Regions from separate parts of the Bacillus sp. FSL H8-0534 genome, predicted to be linked through region 4. Evidence: riboswitches for the same ligand, from Rfam matches in the RefSeq annotation. Region 4 holds a riboswitch; each other region holds the start of a gene.

Region 1 (4,366 bases), 2.7 Mb from region 4:
TATTATATTTGGTGTAGTTTATTTTTATTATCCATTATCATGTTACCTTTTTATATACGATTTGAGAGGAAAGCATTTGTTTCACGTGAAATAGTCATTGTAGCTGTTTTAGCAGCAATAGCAGCAGTTAGTCGTGTACCGTTTTCCATTATGCCGAGTGTACAACCAACATCTTTTGTTATTATTGTATCTGCAATTGTTTTTGGAAGTGAAACAGGCTTTATGATTGGGGCAACGGCAGCACTTGTATCTAATATATTTTTAGGACAGGGGCCTTGGACACCGTGGCAAATGTTTTCTTGGGGAATGATAGGCTTTATAGCTGGTTTACTTCGAAATACATTTATAATGAGAAAGTTATGGGGGAGAGTCATCTATGGGTTCATAGCCGGCTTTGTTTTTGGCTGGATTATGAACTTGTGGGGGATACTTGGCTTTTTAGAAGGATTAACATGGAAAGACTTTATTGCATACTACGCTGCAAGTTTTTACTTTGATCTAGCTCATGCACTCTCAAATGTAATTTTTCTTGTTTTGTTTAGCTCATCGTGGATTAGAATTATTACAAGGTTTAAAAAGAAATATGGAATTTTAGATGATGATAAAGAGCTATTATCTCAAGTAAACAAAGCATAAGTACATATCATAAAGCATAAGAATATAAAGTAGGGTCGCGACTTACATATTCGTTTGCCTCTTTCATGCTTCTTACCACTGGTGAGAAGCATTTTTTCATACATATTATATTGTGAAAAATGTCAAGAAATCGATTTAATATGCTTCGATTTTTATATGAGATTTTTTATATAATAGTAAATGAGAAAAAATTCAAAGAGGAGATGCCTTATTCATGAAGCTAGTTGTTCCAAAGCAGCACGGTGCATGGGGGATGCTGCTGATTCCATTTATACTTAGTGTAATACTTGGTAAAGCTACTTTCTATCATATTCCACTCTTTATCGCTTGGTTATTTATCTATTTAGCAACATATCCATTTTTAATGTACATGAAGCAACCGCGAAAGAAAGCATTTTTACATTCAGCAATTATTTATTTTATTATTGCATGTGTCTTCGGTATACTATCTTTACTATACGAGTGGAGAATTCTTTTCCTCGCAGCTGTTATGATTCCGCTCTTTTTTGTGAATATATATTTTGCTCGTCAAAAAAGGGAACGAGCTTTAGTAAATGATATTTGTGCAATACTTGTTTTCTGCACGGGCGGTTTGATTAGTTATTATTTTTCAATGAAAACAATTGATGAAACAGCATGTTGGATTGCAGCAACTTCTTTTTTATACTTTTTAGGTAGTACATTTTATGTGAAAACTATGATACGTGAAAAGAATAACCCGACATATCGTTATGTATCATGGGGATATCACATTTTCTTAACTGTTGCATTGTTTGTAGTAAACCCATGGCTTTCTCTAGTTTTTATACCTAGTCTAGTTCGAGCAATTATATTATATGGTAAGAAAATATCTATTTTAAAAGTAGGGGTTTTAGAAATCGTTAATTCTGTATATTTTTTAATTGTCACGGCAATACTGTTTTAGTATGCCATTTGAGTTACATCCCATCTAGTAAATAGATGGGATGTATTTATTCTTGTTCCAAAATATGAACCGCATGATCACATTTTTGTAAGGCGTGCTCCACAGCCTGTAAGGATTGTTCTATACGTTCTCGATTATCACTTTTTTCGACTGTTTGTAATGCGTTTTCTAAAGATTGTTTTGCTTCATGTAAAGAATGATAAGAATCTTGAACATATCCACGTGCGTTTTTGCTCATTATATATTACTCCTTTATCCCGCTATTTGTGGGCAGTAATACTCCTACCTCAAAATTCGGTGAAAGAAAAGAAGTTAGGTGGGAGTTAAACTGCCCGTAAAAGCTCGATTGGTCGGGCTAATAATCAGTGGGGGATGTAGAAAACCCCCACTGATTAAAGTTCCACTCTATTGCATACACTTCTAGTATGAACGTTAGAAAAGAAAATATAACTTGTTTTAAATGTTTTATCCCTGCTATTACAGATAGTAATGGTTCAATTGATTAAAGTTTCACTTTATATGATTTGACAATTGAAATGAAAATGGCTATAGTAGGCTATAAAGTGAATATTTTCTTATCCAGAGAGGTGGAGGGACTGGCCCGATGAAACCCAGCAACCGCGATGCAGGTGCTAATTCCAGCAGAACATATTTGTTCTGGGAGATAAGACGAAGATATATACGTAACTTCTTCTTATCGAAGAGGTTTTTTTGTTGCAAAAAAACCGATTCTAAAAACAACAGAATAAGAAGAAAGGGGTTGCAATTGTACTGTGACACTTGAAAAATACGTAAAGCTGCGTAATGCAGTATATGAATATATGATGGAGCAAGATAAACCAATATCACTATTAGATATTCAAGAACATATCGTTTCGCATCATGAAGGAAAATTCACGAAAAAAATGTTACACCAATTTTATTTATCAAGGTTATTAGACGAATTGAAACTGGATGGGAAAATTACTTTAGCTGATGAAGAATACCTCTATGCTGAAAAAGGGGTATATTATAAGGCGCGAAAAGGGAGCTAGGCTCTCTTTTTTCATGCTATAATTTATCTGAAAATTAAAAGGAGTATGTAGAGTAAAAGACTGCAGAAGCAGCCTGATACAAGGGAATGGTGTTGAGTGTGTAGTGTCAAAAGTTGAATATGCCCTGAAAGAGGCATTTCATTCGGCTAAAAACGAAAAGAGACACCTTCGCCGAGTAGGTGTCAGTTGTTGTGTCATGTAGGCTTGCTACTTGACATGTATTAGAATATCATGCAAACCAGGCGGAGTCAAAAGGGAATTTAAGGAAAGGTGTTGTTTGGAGATGAATGTACTAATCATATATGCACATCCCAATCCATCTAGTTTCAATGCAGCTATATTAGAACATGTACAAAAAGGACTGCAAAAAACAAATCATTTTGTTACATTGCTTGACCTATATAAAGAACAATTTAACCCAGTACTTATTTTTAATGAAGATAAGAGAAGACGTGATTTAGCATATGAAGAAGAGACAGAAAAATACAGAAGATTGATCAAAGAGACAGATTTTTTTATTTTTATTTATCTAATATGGTGGTGGGGAATGCCAGCTATTTTGAAAGGGTTTATTGATCGCGTTTTTGTTACAGGATTTTCTTATAAATATGAAGGGGCGTTACCAAAAGGATTACTCATAGGAAAAAAAGCATGGGTTATTAATACTTTAGATTCGCCGTTATGGTACGTGGCACTCTTATATCGCTCTGCTGATTGGGTGATTATGAAAAAGGGGATTTTACGATTTTGTGGTATACGCCAAATAAAACGTTCAGTCTTTCAATCTGTAAAAACAAGTAAAGCGATAAAACGGGAAAAGTGGCTGCTAGAAATGCAAGAAAAGGCTAAAAAATTATGAGTGAAATAGAAAACATAATGAGATGCTGTAATCGTACTGATGAATTGTTCCGTACATATATTGCTTGTTTGCTTCAATTGAAACACCATAGCGAGATGTTTCAAAAAGTGTATCAAGAACTAAGAGTTGATTATTTAGTAAGGGGAATTTGTGAACGGGAAGTCGATGGGGTTATTAAAGAAAGTAAGGAGTATAAGATGTATGACTTACCCAAAGCATTACGGTGGGATCTTTTACGAGCAAACCCTTCGAGTATAGAAAATGTATGTACAGAATTATTTGGGTACGGGAGTTTAAATTTCACTACTAGGGAATGGGGAAATGTGATTATATGTATTGAAAATGAACAATCACAATAATAGTTATTATGTAAAAAAGCTAGTATAAAACTAAGTCATATCGTTTTCAAATCAGCGAGGGGAAAGGGTTACTTTTTCGTTTTTATTGAGATTGTGTAGAAATAATAAAGTTATTTCATTTTTCTTCTAAGAACACTCCCCTTCTGGCAAACGATATATAGGAAATTTTTTTAGTTGTTTCGTAATTGTTTTATTTAGTATCATTTTGATTTAAATAAAAAGAAAGCATAAACTGATGATTACCCCTGCATATAGTAAATTAACAACACAAAACCCTATCATATCGCGCACCTAAACCAACAATGGCTAATACAGGTAATGCCCAGAAAGGCTGTATTAAGTTCGTCCAAGCATCGCCCCAAGCGATTGCCATCACAGTTTTCGCGGTAGGTACACCAAGTTCCGTGCCAGCTGGGATCATTTTAGGGGCTTGAACGACTCATTGTCCGCCTCTAGATGGAACAAAAACATTTACAATTCTCGAGCTTAAAAATGTGAATAATTGAATGTTTTGATGAATCATAAATAAAGAAAAGCTTTCACTCCTGTGAAA
Region 2 (4,366 bases), 1.1 Mb from region 4:
TCACGCTCATGATCTTCATTCATGCGAAGTTCTAAATCACGAATGTGATCTTCAATTTCTTCAAATCGTAAGAATGGGTTGTTCTCATCCATTTTATGAAGAGCTGTATTCATGCGACGGTTCGCATGAGCCATGTTTTCACGTGCCATTAATTCCATACGCTTTGCATTCATTTCTTTTAGTTTATTTTTCATTTCAGAAAGACGTCGTTCTAACTCATCGATTTGCTCCACTACACCTGCATACATTTCTTCTAGTCGAGCTACTTGCCCTTCATAATATGCTACTTCTTCTAATGCACGTTCATGCAATTGCATTTCCCCTGCTTCTTGTGCAATTATCGCCTGTTTTGATCGCTTATTTACGAAATAACGAGCCTGCTCAAGTTCACGAGCAAAATTAGATTTTAGTGTTTTATGACGCTGAATTAATTTTTCAATTTTTGTTACTTCACGCTCGCTATCGCGTAAATATTGATTTAACATAGCGATTGGATTTTTTCTTTCTTTCTCATCTAAAACATTATGAAAATCTGCTAAAATTGCATCGCGTACACGTCCGAATAAAGATTGTTTCATTATAATCTTCCTCTCTTCTACTTTATGATTTAAATTGTTTTATATTAGTTTTTCATTAACTTGTTCCACTCATCTTCAAAGTTGCTATATCGTTTAGAGCCTTCTGAAGCAGAATCAACTACTACATCTTTTTCTTTTTTCCACTCACGGTATCCATAGTATAGAACTACTAATGCTACGATACCGATTAATGCTGGGGAATGGGAAAGGGCAATTGACAAGCCGATTAAACCGCCAATACCCCAAACTAACTTTCCAAAAAATGATTGTGCTCGCACAAATGATTTATAGCTCCAGTACACAATCCCTGCTCCAATTGCGAATCCTACAATACCAGCAAGACTACCAAGAGCAATCAAAGCCAAAATACCGGCCGCGATAAACGCTAAAAATTGTTTCATCTTGTGCTTGCCTCCCTTCGATTTGATACTCTTATCTTAACTATTTTTTTGACTTTCCATAACGAGCTTAAGAACCGTTTTCGAATCAGACTTAAGACCTATTCCGGGTCAGCCCTACATTAATATGCATATAAAGTTAAACAAAGCGTATATACGCTTCATAAAGAAAAGAGGATGCCTTATATAAGACATCCTCTTCTTTACGCTGTTTTATGATATTCTTTTTTTTCCGCTACCTTCGAAAACCGCGGAAAACCAATTAAAATGGAGACTATACCACATACTCCAACTAAAATTGGATAAAACGCATATGGTAACAGTTCAATTGGAGATAATGCGGCAAATCCTGCTGCTGTTAACATTTGTGCACCGTACGGAATTAATCCTTGTATGCAGCAAGAGAAAAGATCTAACACACTCGCTGATTTTCGTGGATCAATTTCATATTGATCGGCAATATTTTTTGCAAGCGGTCCTGTGAAAATAATAGAAATTGTGTTATTCGCTGTACACATATTCGTCATACTCACTAAACCGGCGATTCCAAACTCCGCGCCTTTTTTCGAACGAATATTACGTGTTAATATATCCATTAAATATTGAATACCACCATTATATTGAATGAGTTCAACCATTCCACCGATTAAAATTGCTAGTAATACTAACTCCATCATACCGCCAATGCCAGTCGTTACACTTTTAAAGAAACTCGCTAATGTATAACTTCCATCTATTAGGCCGATAATGCCAGATAATACAGTTCCACCTGTTAATACGATGAGCACATTCCATCCAAGCAACGCTGTAACAAGTACACCTGCGTATGGTAAAATTTTCACCCAATCAAACATATGAGCTTTAATTTCTGTATGATTCCCTAATGTAATAACTACTAATAGTACAATCGTTATAATTGCAGCTGGCAGTACAATTAAAAAGTTCGTTTTAAACTTATCTTTCATTTCTGTTCCTTGCGAACGAACAGCTGCAATTGTCGTGTCAGAAATAAATGATAGATTGTCACCAAACATTGCCCCACCGACAACTGTTGCCATCGTTAACGCAATAGAAATATCTGTTTGCTGGCTAATCCCTACAGCAATTGGTGCTAACGCTGCAATAGTTCCCATCGAAGTTCCCATCGCTAGTGAAATAAAGGCCCCTATAACAAAAATCCCAGCAACGATAAACCCTTGCGGTAAAATAGACAGTGCTAAATTAACTGTAGAGTCAACTCCACCCATTCCTTTTGCTGTTTCAGAAAACGCACCAGCAAGTACAAAAATCAACACCATAATCATAATATCCGGATTACCAGCCCCTTTGGCAAACCGTTCAACTTTCACTGTAAAGCTTTCCTTACGATTCATCACTAACGCTGTTCCTACAGCTATTAAAATCGCAACAAGTATCGGCAATTTATAGAAATCACCTGTAATAATGCCAGAACCAATAAATAGCCCCAAAAATATTCCAAGCGGTAATAACGCCAAACCATTCCCTCTCGTTTGTTTCAAAATAACATCTCTCCCTATTTCTAAACTATTTCTAAACCTTTTCTATTCAATAACAAAAGACCTCTTCCGAAAAGAAGAGGTCTTATAATTCTATAAGAAACACTCTCCTCATCTTTCAAGCACATGCTTGCTGGATTTGGCACAGCACTCCATCGTGAGTCCGCTGCCGAGGCATCGTAGGGCCAGTCCCTCCGCCTCTCTTTATAAGAAGGTTTCATATTTTATTTTTAATAATAATTTCTTTCCTAACTTTACTCGCTTACAAATCAAAAGTCAATTATTATTTGTATAAAAACAGTTGGTATTTTTTTGATATTTATACAAAAACACGAATAAATCAGCATAAAGAAAGGAAAATAGTCATTTTAATTTTTGAATTTCTTTTTCTAAAATTGCAATCCAAGGAAGCTTTTCTTTTTCAATTTCCTCCATAAGCCATTTGGCCGTATCCCACGCTACATTATGTTCTTCTTCAGAAATATCTCCAGCTATATACGCTTCTTCTAATTCATCTTCATCCAGTAAATATACCTCACCGTTAGGTAATAACACTACATCCAAATATAAATCGTCGAAATAGGGCATACCTCGCCCATCTATTCTAAATTTTTTTGCCACATCAATATAATACTGCACTAAGTTCTTCTTTTCATCGAGCATAGCTGTAATCGCAAAGTTCTTATCATTTATAAAATACTGCACCCATGTGTATCCATCATTTACAATGCAAAGTTCTTGATTATTATATTGCTTGTAACTAGGCTCTGTCACTTTGGGCGTATGCAGTATCCCTAACATTCCTTGCTCTATGATCTTCACTTCATATGTTTTCTCTATTAGCCGTTCCCAGGACGAACCATCTCCGTATTTCCGTTTCATTATTCTCTCTCCTTTACTATGCAAAAAAGCCCCCACATCTTATGTGAGGGCTTTTACGACAATTATTACGCTGCTTGTTTCTCTGAAATCTCTTTTAAATAGGCTTGTCCTTTTGCATCGTCATATTGACCTTCCCACTTAGACATAACAACAGCTGCTAAAGAGTTACCTACAACGTTAACTGCTGTACGAGCCATATCTAAAATACGGTCAATACCTGCGATAAATGCTAAACCTTCTGCTGGAATACCTACTGTACCAAGTGTCGCTAATAGTACAACGAATGATACTCCTGGTACACCGGCAATCCCTTTAGATGTAACCATTAATACAAGTAATAATGTAATTTGTTGTGTAATGGATAAATCAATACCGTACATTTGCGCTAAGAAAATTGCCGCAATCGCTTGGTATAGCGTCGATCCATCTAAGTTAAACGAGTAACCAGTTGGAATAACGAAAGATGTAATTGCTTTCGGACAACCGAATTTCTCCATTTTCTCCATCAGTTTCGGTAAAACCGTTTCTGAGCTCGCAGTAGAATACGCTAAAATCAGCTCATCTTTTAAAATTTTGAAGAATTGGAAAATATTAATCCTGAATAATTTTGCCGTAAGTCCTAATACAACTACGACGAAGAAAATCATGGATCCATAAACGACGATTACTAATTTCCCTAACGGAATTAATGAAGCTAAACCAAATGTAGAAACTGTAACACCGATTAATGCGAATACACCAAATGGTGCGAACTTCATAACTTGGTTTGTTACGTAAAACATTGCATCTGCTACGCCTTGGAAAAATTGAAGAACCGGTCGTCCTCTTTCACCAACCGCCGCAACTCCTAAACCAAATAGTACAGAGAAGAAAATAATGGCAAGCATATCGCCATCAACCAATGATTTCATAATATTCGTCGGAACGATATTTACAAATGTATCTGCAAACGAATGACTTTGCACTTGAGCTGTCGTTTCTGCATATTTAG
Region 3 (4,366 bases), 2.5 Mb from region 4:
GAAACTGATTTCAATTCTAATGGTAAAGCAATATTATCCGATACGTTTTTATTATGAAGAAGATGAAAATGCTGAAAAATCATACCAATTGACTGTCTTGCTGTTCGTAAATCTTTCTTGGATAACTTTGTTAAATCTTTTCCATTTACAATAACTGCACCTGAATCTGGTTTTTCCAATAAATTCATTGTACGTAATAATGTAGACTTTCCAGCACCACTTAATCCAGCAATTCCATATATATCATGTTCCTCAATTTGCAAAGAGACTGATTTTACACCGTGAAATAAACCTTCTTTCGTCTGAAACGTTTTATTGATATCGCGTAACGTTATCATTTTCACTCACTCCTTTTCAATTGATTTAAACGCATCATCTGCTAGTAATGAGAGTGTTACATCATCCATCGGTGGATTGTGTAAACCCGCGCGAACATTTAAATAATAGCGGTGCAGTGGATTCTTTTCAGATAAGCTTTTTGCCCCTACAATTCTCATTGCCTTATCAACAATTGATATCGCCGCATTCGTCGCAATATATTTCGCTGCTGCTAATTCCGCTTGTAAAGATTGTTTATTTTCCACCTCATCATATTTTTTCGCAACTTGGTATAAAAAAGTACGAGCTTGCAAGAGTTCCAGCTCTAATTCGCCTACTAATCTTCTAACGTTTGGAAGCAAACTAATTGGGTGATTTAAACTATTCGGTTGATATGCTTTCGCAAAATCAATCGCATAATTTCTTGCAGCCTGCGCAATCCCTAAATAACATGCTGGTATATGAAGTAACCATCCAATTCCTTTCGGTTTCGCCTGTGAACCTTTTACATCTGTAAAAAATTTATGCGGGATTTCAACATTCTGTAATACAAGATCATGGCTAGCCGTTCCACGCATCGCAACACTATCCCATGTCTCTTCAATCAACACACCCTTTTCGTGTCTTGGAATCACAAATTCTCCTATCTCATCTCGCCCTTCAATGCTTGCAGATATGATGAAATAATCAAGTACTGGCGCCATCGTTGTGAACGTTTTTCTTCCGTTTATAATCCACTTATCGCCTTTTTGTACAGCTAATGTTTCTGGTTTTCCTCCCCGAGTAGGACTCCCTGTCTTCGGTTCAGTTGCCGCCCTGTTAAAAAGGGCGCCTTTTTTTACTTCTTCACAAAACCAAGAAAACATCTCAGGTTTCCATGAGCGATTTTCCGCAAGTTCCTTCACAATTCCAACATGCCATCCAATAGACAAAGCTGTTGCTCCATCTCCCTCTGCAATCTTCTCTTGAAATAAAACAAAATCATATAATGAAATTGCCTTCCCACCAAAATCCTTCGGAAGAGTTAACTTTGTATAACCAATACTTTGTAAGTCTTTAATATTTTCAAAAGGAAAAGAGCCTAGTTCGCTCAGTTGATGTTCCCTTCCTGCAAATTGCGGAATGAATTCTGTTATCTTCTCCAATACGAGAGCTTGTTCTTCTGTTTCTATAAATGATAATGTCATGTCAAGATCTCCTTTACTTTAAGTAGTCAGGAAGCACAAACCCTTCAAATTGTTCTTCAGACTGAATCATCTTTTTGAACTCTGGTGAATGGTATGCTTCAATTAAATCTTTCGCAAATTGTTTTTCTTTATCTTCATCACGAACCGTAACAATAATTCTATGTTGTGAAGGTGTTTTTTCTAATTCCAGTGCCTCTTTTAACTTATGTCCAGATGAAATGACAAGATTTCCGTTAATAATGCCGTAATCTAAATCTTTCATTGCCCTTGGGATTTGTGGTGATTCAAGTGGTACTAATTTGAAATCTTTCTTTTTAAACGTTATATCTTTTTCGGAAATTGTTAAAATATTTACATTTCCTTTTAATTTCACCCAGCCAATCCCTTCTAAAATACGTAATGCCCGTTCTAAATTAACTGGATCATTTGGTACCCCAATCTTCATTCCATCTTTCAAATCATCTAATGATTTATGTTTCTCAGAGTATACACCTTGAGGTGCTGATGGAACTTGAATAATACTTGAAATTTCCGCATTATTTTCTTTTGCGTAAGACTTCATAAAAGCAGTACTTTGAAATATATTTGCATCAATATCCTTATTCGTTAATGCTGGATTTGTTTCGTTTGGTGAATTAAACTCAACAATTTTAATTTTGTATCCCTTTTTCTCTAAGTACGGTTGTACCGCTTTTTTCACTTGATCACTGTACGGACCAGGTGTAAAACCTAAACGAATTTCTTTTTGATCGCCCCCTGATGTCTGCGTGCAACCCGTAATGATAAATAAACTACATACAATACTTACAAGTGCAAAAAATAAACGTTTCATCCCTTCTCCTCCTACTAAAAAACAACCTTACATATTAAGAAGGTTGTCATCTCTTTTCCTTCTTATCTACTCGGAATTAGCACCTTTTTTATTACAGATAGGTTGCTGAAGCTTCATTGGGCCGTTCCCTCCACTTCTCTCGATAAGATTATATTTGATTATGCATTCTAGTGTGTCACTATTCCGATGAAAATACAAGGTTTTTATTGAAAGTTTTTTCTATAATTTGTAAAGTTATAGAAAATCCAAAGCATATTTGCATAAAAAAAGGATAGACTCCGTAGAACCACTCTACCTTTGTCTATCCTTTTCTTTATTTTTTAATCACCTTTCAATATACGCAAAGGTAACGATGCAACATATCCAATATAAGAACATAATTCTTTAAAGAAAAATGGAATTTCCGTATCTAATGTTTTATATGCTGATGTTGGCGTTGGTGATGCATATGCATCTATCCCAATATGCTTCGCTATTCTCATCGCTCGCTTCATATGAAGAGGATCACTTACAATCGTATACGTATGTAAGCCATTATCAATTCCAACCTGTTTCGCATTCTTTAAATTATCTTCTGTAAAACGCGACTGTGTTTCAATTAATATATCTTCATCCTTTACGTTATGCTTTAATGCATACGCTTTCGCAGTACGTGCTTCTTCCTGCTCTGCTTCAAATTTAGTACCACCTGTAAAAATAATTTTTTTAATACTTCCATTCTTATACAAAGAAATCGCATGATTGATTCTTTCACGAAATACAGGAGATGGTTTTCCGTTCCAAGAAGCTGCTCCTAGTACAATAGCAGCATCTGTATCCACCTCATCCGTTTTAAAGCGATAACTCCAAATATCGTAAGCTGCATAACTTACAAATAGAATGATAGAACTAACCATGAGCAAGAACACTTGCAAGACTCTTCTTTTTTTACTTTTCTTATTTTGTTTCATTTGTACTGGCCCCCGTGCATTATCCATACTTCTAAAAAATAATCTATTTTAAATCATTATATTTGAGTTCATTTGAAAGAAGGCACTTTTCTCAACAATTGATTCGTGCTATAAAGGGTTTTCATTCAAATAGAGGATTTTTAATTTACTATTTTTTGTGGTGCATATTTTATGAATTTAATTTATGTACAAAATTTCTCATACAACTCCATTGTAACGAATTTTTTCACAGAAGGGAATGATGAAACAAAAGTATATAAAAGAAGTAATCATTTTGTAAGAAAAAGAGGTATATTTTTTCCCTCTTAGGGACGTATACCTCTTCCACTTCACTTTACAATCCAATATTTCATATGTTGTTCTTCAAGCACACATGTAAAACCGGCTTTTTCTAACACTCTACTTGAAGCGGCATTACTCGTTAAACAATCTGCTTGAATCGTTTGCACTTCTTCATTCCGTTCTAACCATTCAACGAAAGCTTTTGCCATTTCAGTCGCATAACCCTTCCCTTGATATTCTGGTACAATACTATATCCGATCTCTACTGTACCAGTTGGATCGGGCGCACCTTTACAACCCATATCACCAATAATAACATTATCTTCCTTATGAACAATCAGTCCACTCCACTTACTTTGTTCCGGATTTTTCCGTAAACCTTCAGCAACCCATGGTAAAATATCTTTATAATCAGGCATTGGCCATTCTAAAGATATTTTATATGGTATGATTTCTTGCAGCTCTTCTCTGCCTTTTATCGTTGCCTCAACAAGTTCTAATGTAAAAGGAATCATCTTTAGTCTTTTTGTTTCAATATTTGTCATGTTTGCCTCCTATTTATACAGGTCCATTTTGTGCAGTAATCGATCTTTCACGATTGGCCACTCGCTTGCAATGATGCTATATACTACCGCATCCCTTATATAACCGCTTGGTAACCTTCTCTCATTTCGTAATATCCCTTCTTTTACTGCACCTAGCCGTTCAATTGCTCGTTGTGCTTTTTCATTTCGCAAGTCTGTTTTTATTTGCACGCGCAGCATTTGTAATTCTTCAAACGCATATTGCAATAACAT
Region 4 (4,366 bases):
GTAAAGGTTAACTTACCACGTCCTCGAACGATGGAAATGTTAACATCTCTTGAGTTAAAAGAAGATAAGGCCGAGATTTTAGGGATATTGTCTCCTTATATGCGGAAGTAATGAAAGTTTCTTAACAGTTTTTGTGACTGTTAAGAAGCTTTTTGTTTTAGAGGGAGGAACAATGGGTTAAATGATTGAACAAAGAGTGGATTTACTCATTTTAGATTTTACAAGTCTGTATGCAATGGAGAAAATGTCCAAAGAAATTTTTAAAGAAAAAGAGGAACCAAAAGATTCATAACGAATAAAATATAAGAGCATGGTGCATGCTTATTATAAGACAATAATGATTTATAAAGGAGTGAAAGGATAAGATGACTTTATCAACTGTTCTTCAAATGGTTTTAGCTTGATATGGGAGAAGTCTGCCCATTTTTAAAGTTTAAGCCAAATTGAAGACAGCAGGTAAAGAACCTTAATCCTTTTTTACGATAGTAATGTGTAATGGGTAAGGTGTGTTCACCTTACCCATTTTTCATATATACAATTAAATAAGATCTTTATTTTGCAGTTCTCCCTATTTGGCTTGTTAGTTATAAAGAAAAGGAGAGAACAAAAATGAGCGTATTAACAGTAGAAAATCTTACACATACGTATGGAGATAAAACCATTTTATATAATGCTTGTTTTCGATTATTACAAGGTGAACATGCGGGGCTTGTCGGAAGTAATGGTGCAGGAAAGTCAACATTGCTTCGGCTTTTAATAGGAGAAGTTTTGCCTGATGGGGGAATGATTGAATGGTTTCCGCATGTAAAGGCGGGGTTTTTAGAGCAGCATATTGATTTACAAGAAGGAACAACAATTGAGGAATATTTACAAAGTGCATTTTCTCATTTGTATGCGATTGAACGTGAAATGATAGTCATTGCTGAAAAGATGGCAAAGGAAACAGACTTAGATAAGTTATTAGTACACTATGGGGAATTACAAAATATACTAGAGGGTTCAGATTTTTATCAAGTTCATACGAAAATAGAAGAAGTAGCAGCTGGTTTAGGATTGTTAGACTTAGGGATGAAAAAAGATGTTTCAAAATTAAGTGGTGGCCAGCGTACAAAGTTATTACTTGGGAAGCTTCTTTTAGAGAAGCCACATGTTTTACTATTAGATGAACCAACAAACTATTTAGATACAGTTCATATAGATTGGCTAAGGGCGTATTTACAAGCGTATGAGCATGCCTATATTGTTGTGTCACATGATGAATCATTTTTAAACAATATTACGAATGTTATTTATCATTTAGAAGGGCAAACAATAAAGCGCTATACGGGGAATTATGAAAGATTTTTAGAAAGTTATCGCTTGCAGAAGCAGCAATTGCAAGTGGCTTATACGAGACAACAAAAGGAAATTGCAAATTTAGAGAGTTTTATTCAAAAAAATAAAATTCGAAAAGCAAAGCAGGCAAAAAGCCGTGAAAAGGTATTGGAGAAAATGAAAAAAATTGGAAAACATAACGATGTACCACGGTCGCGTTTTCATTTTCAGATTCACACTGAGCCTGTGAGCCGCATATTACAAGCACAGCAAATTCAAATTGGTTACGTGGAACCATTGTTTCCATCCCTTAATTTACAAGTGAAAAGGGGCGAAAAGATTGCAATTGTTGGTCATAATGGAATTGGAAAAACAACAATGCTAAAAACGTTGTTAGGACAATTAGAACCATTAAGCGGGAGAGTTCATATTGGAGAGCGGGTACAACCTGCATATTTTGCTCAAGAAGAATTTAGGGTAGAAGTTACACCACTTGAGCAAGTATGGTCAGGGCGTCCGGATATGACGCAAAAAGAAATTCGGCAATCCCTAGCAAGATGTGGTTTGAAGGCCGATCACATTCGGCAATCTCTATGCTCTTTAAGTGGTGGAGAACAAACGAAGGTACGTTTATGTGAACTTATGTTAATGCGGAGTAATGTTTTAATTCTAGATGAGCCGACGAATCATTTAGATGTACAGGCGAAAGAGGCATTGAGAGAAGCTTTAGAACACTATCAAGGGACAATTTTACTCGTTTCTCATGAACCTTCTTTTTATGAATCTTGGGTGACGAGAGTTTGGAATCTGGAGGAAATGAACGTTACTAAAAAATAAGAGAGCCGTTTATTTAGGAGTGTAATGGGCAAGGCATAAAATATTTTAGTATAAATAATATGAAAGCAGCTACATGTTACGTAGCTGCTTTCATATTATTTATTGATTTACTTGTAGTCGTTCTTGAATGAATAATAGTAATTTAACAATACTTTCTTCCGTATAAATATCAAATTTTTGTCGATGAAATTCACCATGTTCGTTATAAAAAATAAGTTCTCCTTTACCAGCAACTTCGTTTATCAACATATGAAAACTAAGTGGCGTTGCTACGATGGAGCCGTTATCATCTCGTAAAAGTATTTGGCATAGTGTTCCTTGTTGTGCCTCTTCATATAAAAAATCGTAATGAAAGGATTGAGAGAGTTTTTCTATCTGAGATAATAGTAGGGTTTGTATAGCATGTTTATCTTGCATACAGTATAACCTCTTTTCGTTTGTTTATATAAAGTATTTGCTGTTCTAGTATATTAACGATAGGGATACTTTGTACATAGCTATTGCCCATTACGTCTAGAGACTACCAAATAGATAATTAGAAGAAAGAAATCAATTATTCGTAAATAAATTATATTCAGAAAAATCCTATTGACAAAATTTTTTGTGAGATTTACTATTAGTACCATAGTTTTTGAAAAATTTAATACAAATACTCTTATCCAGAGAGGCGGAGGGACTGGCCCTATGATGCCCGGCAACCGAGCTTATGAATTATAAGCTAAGGTGCTAATTCCTGCAAAACGATTTTCGTTTTGGAAGATAAGAGAGGAGCCTATTTTGTCTATTCGACACCTCTCTTATTTGAGAGGTGTTTTTTGTTTAAGAACAGATATATATAAGGGGGAATTGTATATGAAAAAGTTGTTGTTAAGTATTGTAAGTGGAACAGTATTGTTATTAGGCGCATGTAGTGCTGATTCGGGGAAGGAAGCAAAAGCGCTAGATGAGAAAAAGATTACAGTTGGTGTAACAGGTGGACCACATGAGCAGATTTTTGAAAAAGTAAAAGAAGTGGCGGCAAAAGATGGTCTACAAGTTGATTTAAAGGTATTTAATGATTATGTAGCACCAAATGTATCGTTAGACGAAAAAGACATTGATGTGAATAGCTATCAAACGAAATCCTATTTAGATGTATTTAAAGCAGAACGCAATATGAAATTGACAGAAGTATTTTCAACGGTAACGTTCCCAATGGGAGTATATTCTAAAAAACTGAAAGATGTAAAAGAGTTAAAAGATGGAGATGCAATTGCTTTACCCAATGATCCAACGAATGAACTTCGGGCATTAAAATTATTTGAAAAAGCAGGTGTTTTAAAGGTTGATCCAAAAGCAACCGAGAAAGCAACTGTAAAAGATGTGATTGAGAATCCGAAGAATTTGAAAATTGTTGAATTAGAGGCGTCACAATTACCAACGCAGCTAGATGAAGTGAAAGCAGCGGCGATTAATACGAATTTTGCATTAGGTGCAAAACTAAATCCAGCTAAAGATTCTATTTTCCGTGAAGGAAAAGATTCACCATATGTAAACTGGGTGGTTGTTCGTACGGGAAATAAGGATGATGCAGCTGTAAAAAAATTAAAGAAAGCGTATCAATCTAAAGAAGTTAAAGAGTTTATTGAGAAAAAATTCGATGGTTCTGTTTTGCCATCTTGGTAGGAGCTGACTATAATGATTGAACTGAAAAATGTATCCAAAGTATTTACAACAAAAAAAGGTAAGGTTGAAGCTCTTAAACCAATTTCTCTTAAAGTAGAGAAAGGAGAAGTATTTGGAATCATCGGATATAGTGGCGCTGGTAAAAGTACATTAATCCGTTGTGTAAATTTATTAGAAAAACCAACAACAGGAAATATAATTGTAAATGAAAAAGATTTAACAACTTTATCTACAAAAGAGTTAGCGCAAGCGAGACAAAAAATCGGGATGATTTTTCAAGGATTTAACTTATTAAAAACAGTCAATGTTTATGAAAATATTGCATTACCTTTACGTCTAGCTGGGATTCCAAAAACTGAAATTGAAAAAAGAGTAGAAAAATATTTAAGTATTGTTGACCTTTTTGATAGAAAAGATGCATATCCAAGTGAGCTTTCTGGTGGTCAAAAACAGCGTGTTGCGATTGCGCGTGCACTATCCTATGAACCAGAAATTTTGCTAAGTGATGAAGCGACAAGTGCATTAGACCCAGAAACAACAGATTCTATTT

What was found. A riboswitch is a leader RNA that binds a small molecule or an ion and turns the genes downstream of it on or off. The one in region 4 is predicted to bind S-adenosylmethionine.
Region 1: linked by a shared signal. The riboswitch ahead of MHH71_RS00080 (hypothetical protein) and the one ahead of MHH71_RS13790 (MetQ/NlpA family ABC transporter substrate-binding protein) in region 4 are both predicted to bind S-adenosylmethionine.
Region 2: linked by a shared signal. The riboswitch ahead of MHH71_RS08390 (Na+/H+ antiporter NhaC family protein) and the one ahead of MHH71_RS13790 (MetQ/NlpA family ABC transporter substrate-binding protein) in region 4 are both predicted to bind S-adenosylmethionine.
Region 3: linked by a shared signal. The riboswitch ahead of MHH71_RS00940 (MetQ/NlpA family ABC transporter substrate-binding protein) and the one ahead of MHH71_RS13790 (MetQ/NlpA family ABC transporter substrate-binding protein) in region 4 are both predicted to bind S-adenosylmethionine.

Annotation. Positions count from the first base shown of each region.
Region 1 covers NZ_JBBOUC010000001.1:13,040-17,405, forward strand. The annotation lists gene MHH71_RS00065 (ECF transporter S component) at 1-636, shown strand, start outside; gene MHH71_RS00070 (YwiC-like family protein) at 851-1,561, shown strand; gene MHH71_RS00075 (hypothetical protein) at 1,608-1,799, opposite strand; SAM riboswitch class I at 2,134-2,232, shown strand; gene MHH71_RS00080 (hypothetical protein) at 2,335-2,595, shown strand; gene MHH71_RS00085 (NAD(P)H-dependent oxidoreductase) at 2,879-3,454, shown strand; gene MHH71_RS00090 (hypothetical protein) at 3,451-3,813, shown strand; partial or broken gene MHH71_RS00095 (TIGR00366 family protein) at 4,024-4,315, opposite strand; gene MHH71_RS00100 (serine hydrolase domain-containing protein) at 4,353-4,366, opposite strand, start outside.
Region 2 covers NZ_JBBOUC010000001.1:1,594,177-1,598,542, forward strand. The annotation lists gene MHH71_RS08380 (PspA/IM30 family protein) at 1-578, opposite strand, end outside; gene MHH71_RS08385 (lmo0954 family membrane protein) at 623-979, opposite strand; gene MHH71_RS08390 (Na+/H+ antiporter NhaC family protein) at 1,180-2,496, opposite strand; SAM riboswitch class I at 2,602-2,706, opposite strand; gene MHH71_RS08395 (DUF402 domain-containing protein) at 2,857-3,375, opposite strand; gene gltP (glutamate/aspartate:proton symporter GltP) at 3,441-4,366, opposite strand, start outside.
Region 3 covers NZ_JBBOUC010000001.1:156,200-160,565, reverse strand. The annotation lists gene MHH71_RS00950 (methionine ABC transporter ATP-binding protein) at 1-338, opposite strand, end outside; gene MHH71_RS00945 (acyl-CoA dehydrogenase family protein) at 345-1,505, opposite strand; gene MHH71_RS00940 (MetQ/NlpA family ABC transporter substrate-binding protein) at 1,519-2,337, opposite strand; SAM riboswitch class I at 2,397-2,486, opposite strand; gene MHH71_RS00935 (YdcF family protein) at 2,658-3,287, opposite strand; gene MHH71_RS00930 (GNAT family N-acetyltransferase) at 3,617-4,114, opposite strand; gene MHH71_RS00925 (GNAT family N-acetyltransferase) at 4,124-4,366, opposite strand, start outside.
Region 4 covers NZ_JBBOUC010000001.1:2,687,176-2,691,541, reverse strand. The annotation lists gene MHH71_RS13805 (ABC transporter ATP-binding protein) at 1-111, shown strand, start outside; gene MHH71_RS13800 (ABC-F family ATP-binding cassette domain-containing protein) at 610-2,151, shown strand; gene MHH71_RS13795 (hypothetical protein) at 2,251-2,568, opposite strand; SAM riboswitch class I at 2,804-2,917, shown strand; gene MHH71_RS13790 (MetQ/NlpA family ABC transporter substrate-binding protein) at 3,004-3,816, shown strand; gene MHH71_RS13785 (methionine ABC transporter ATP-binding protein) at 3,829-4,366, shown strand, end outside.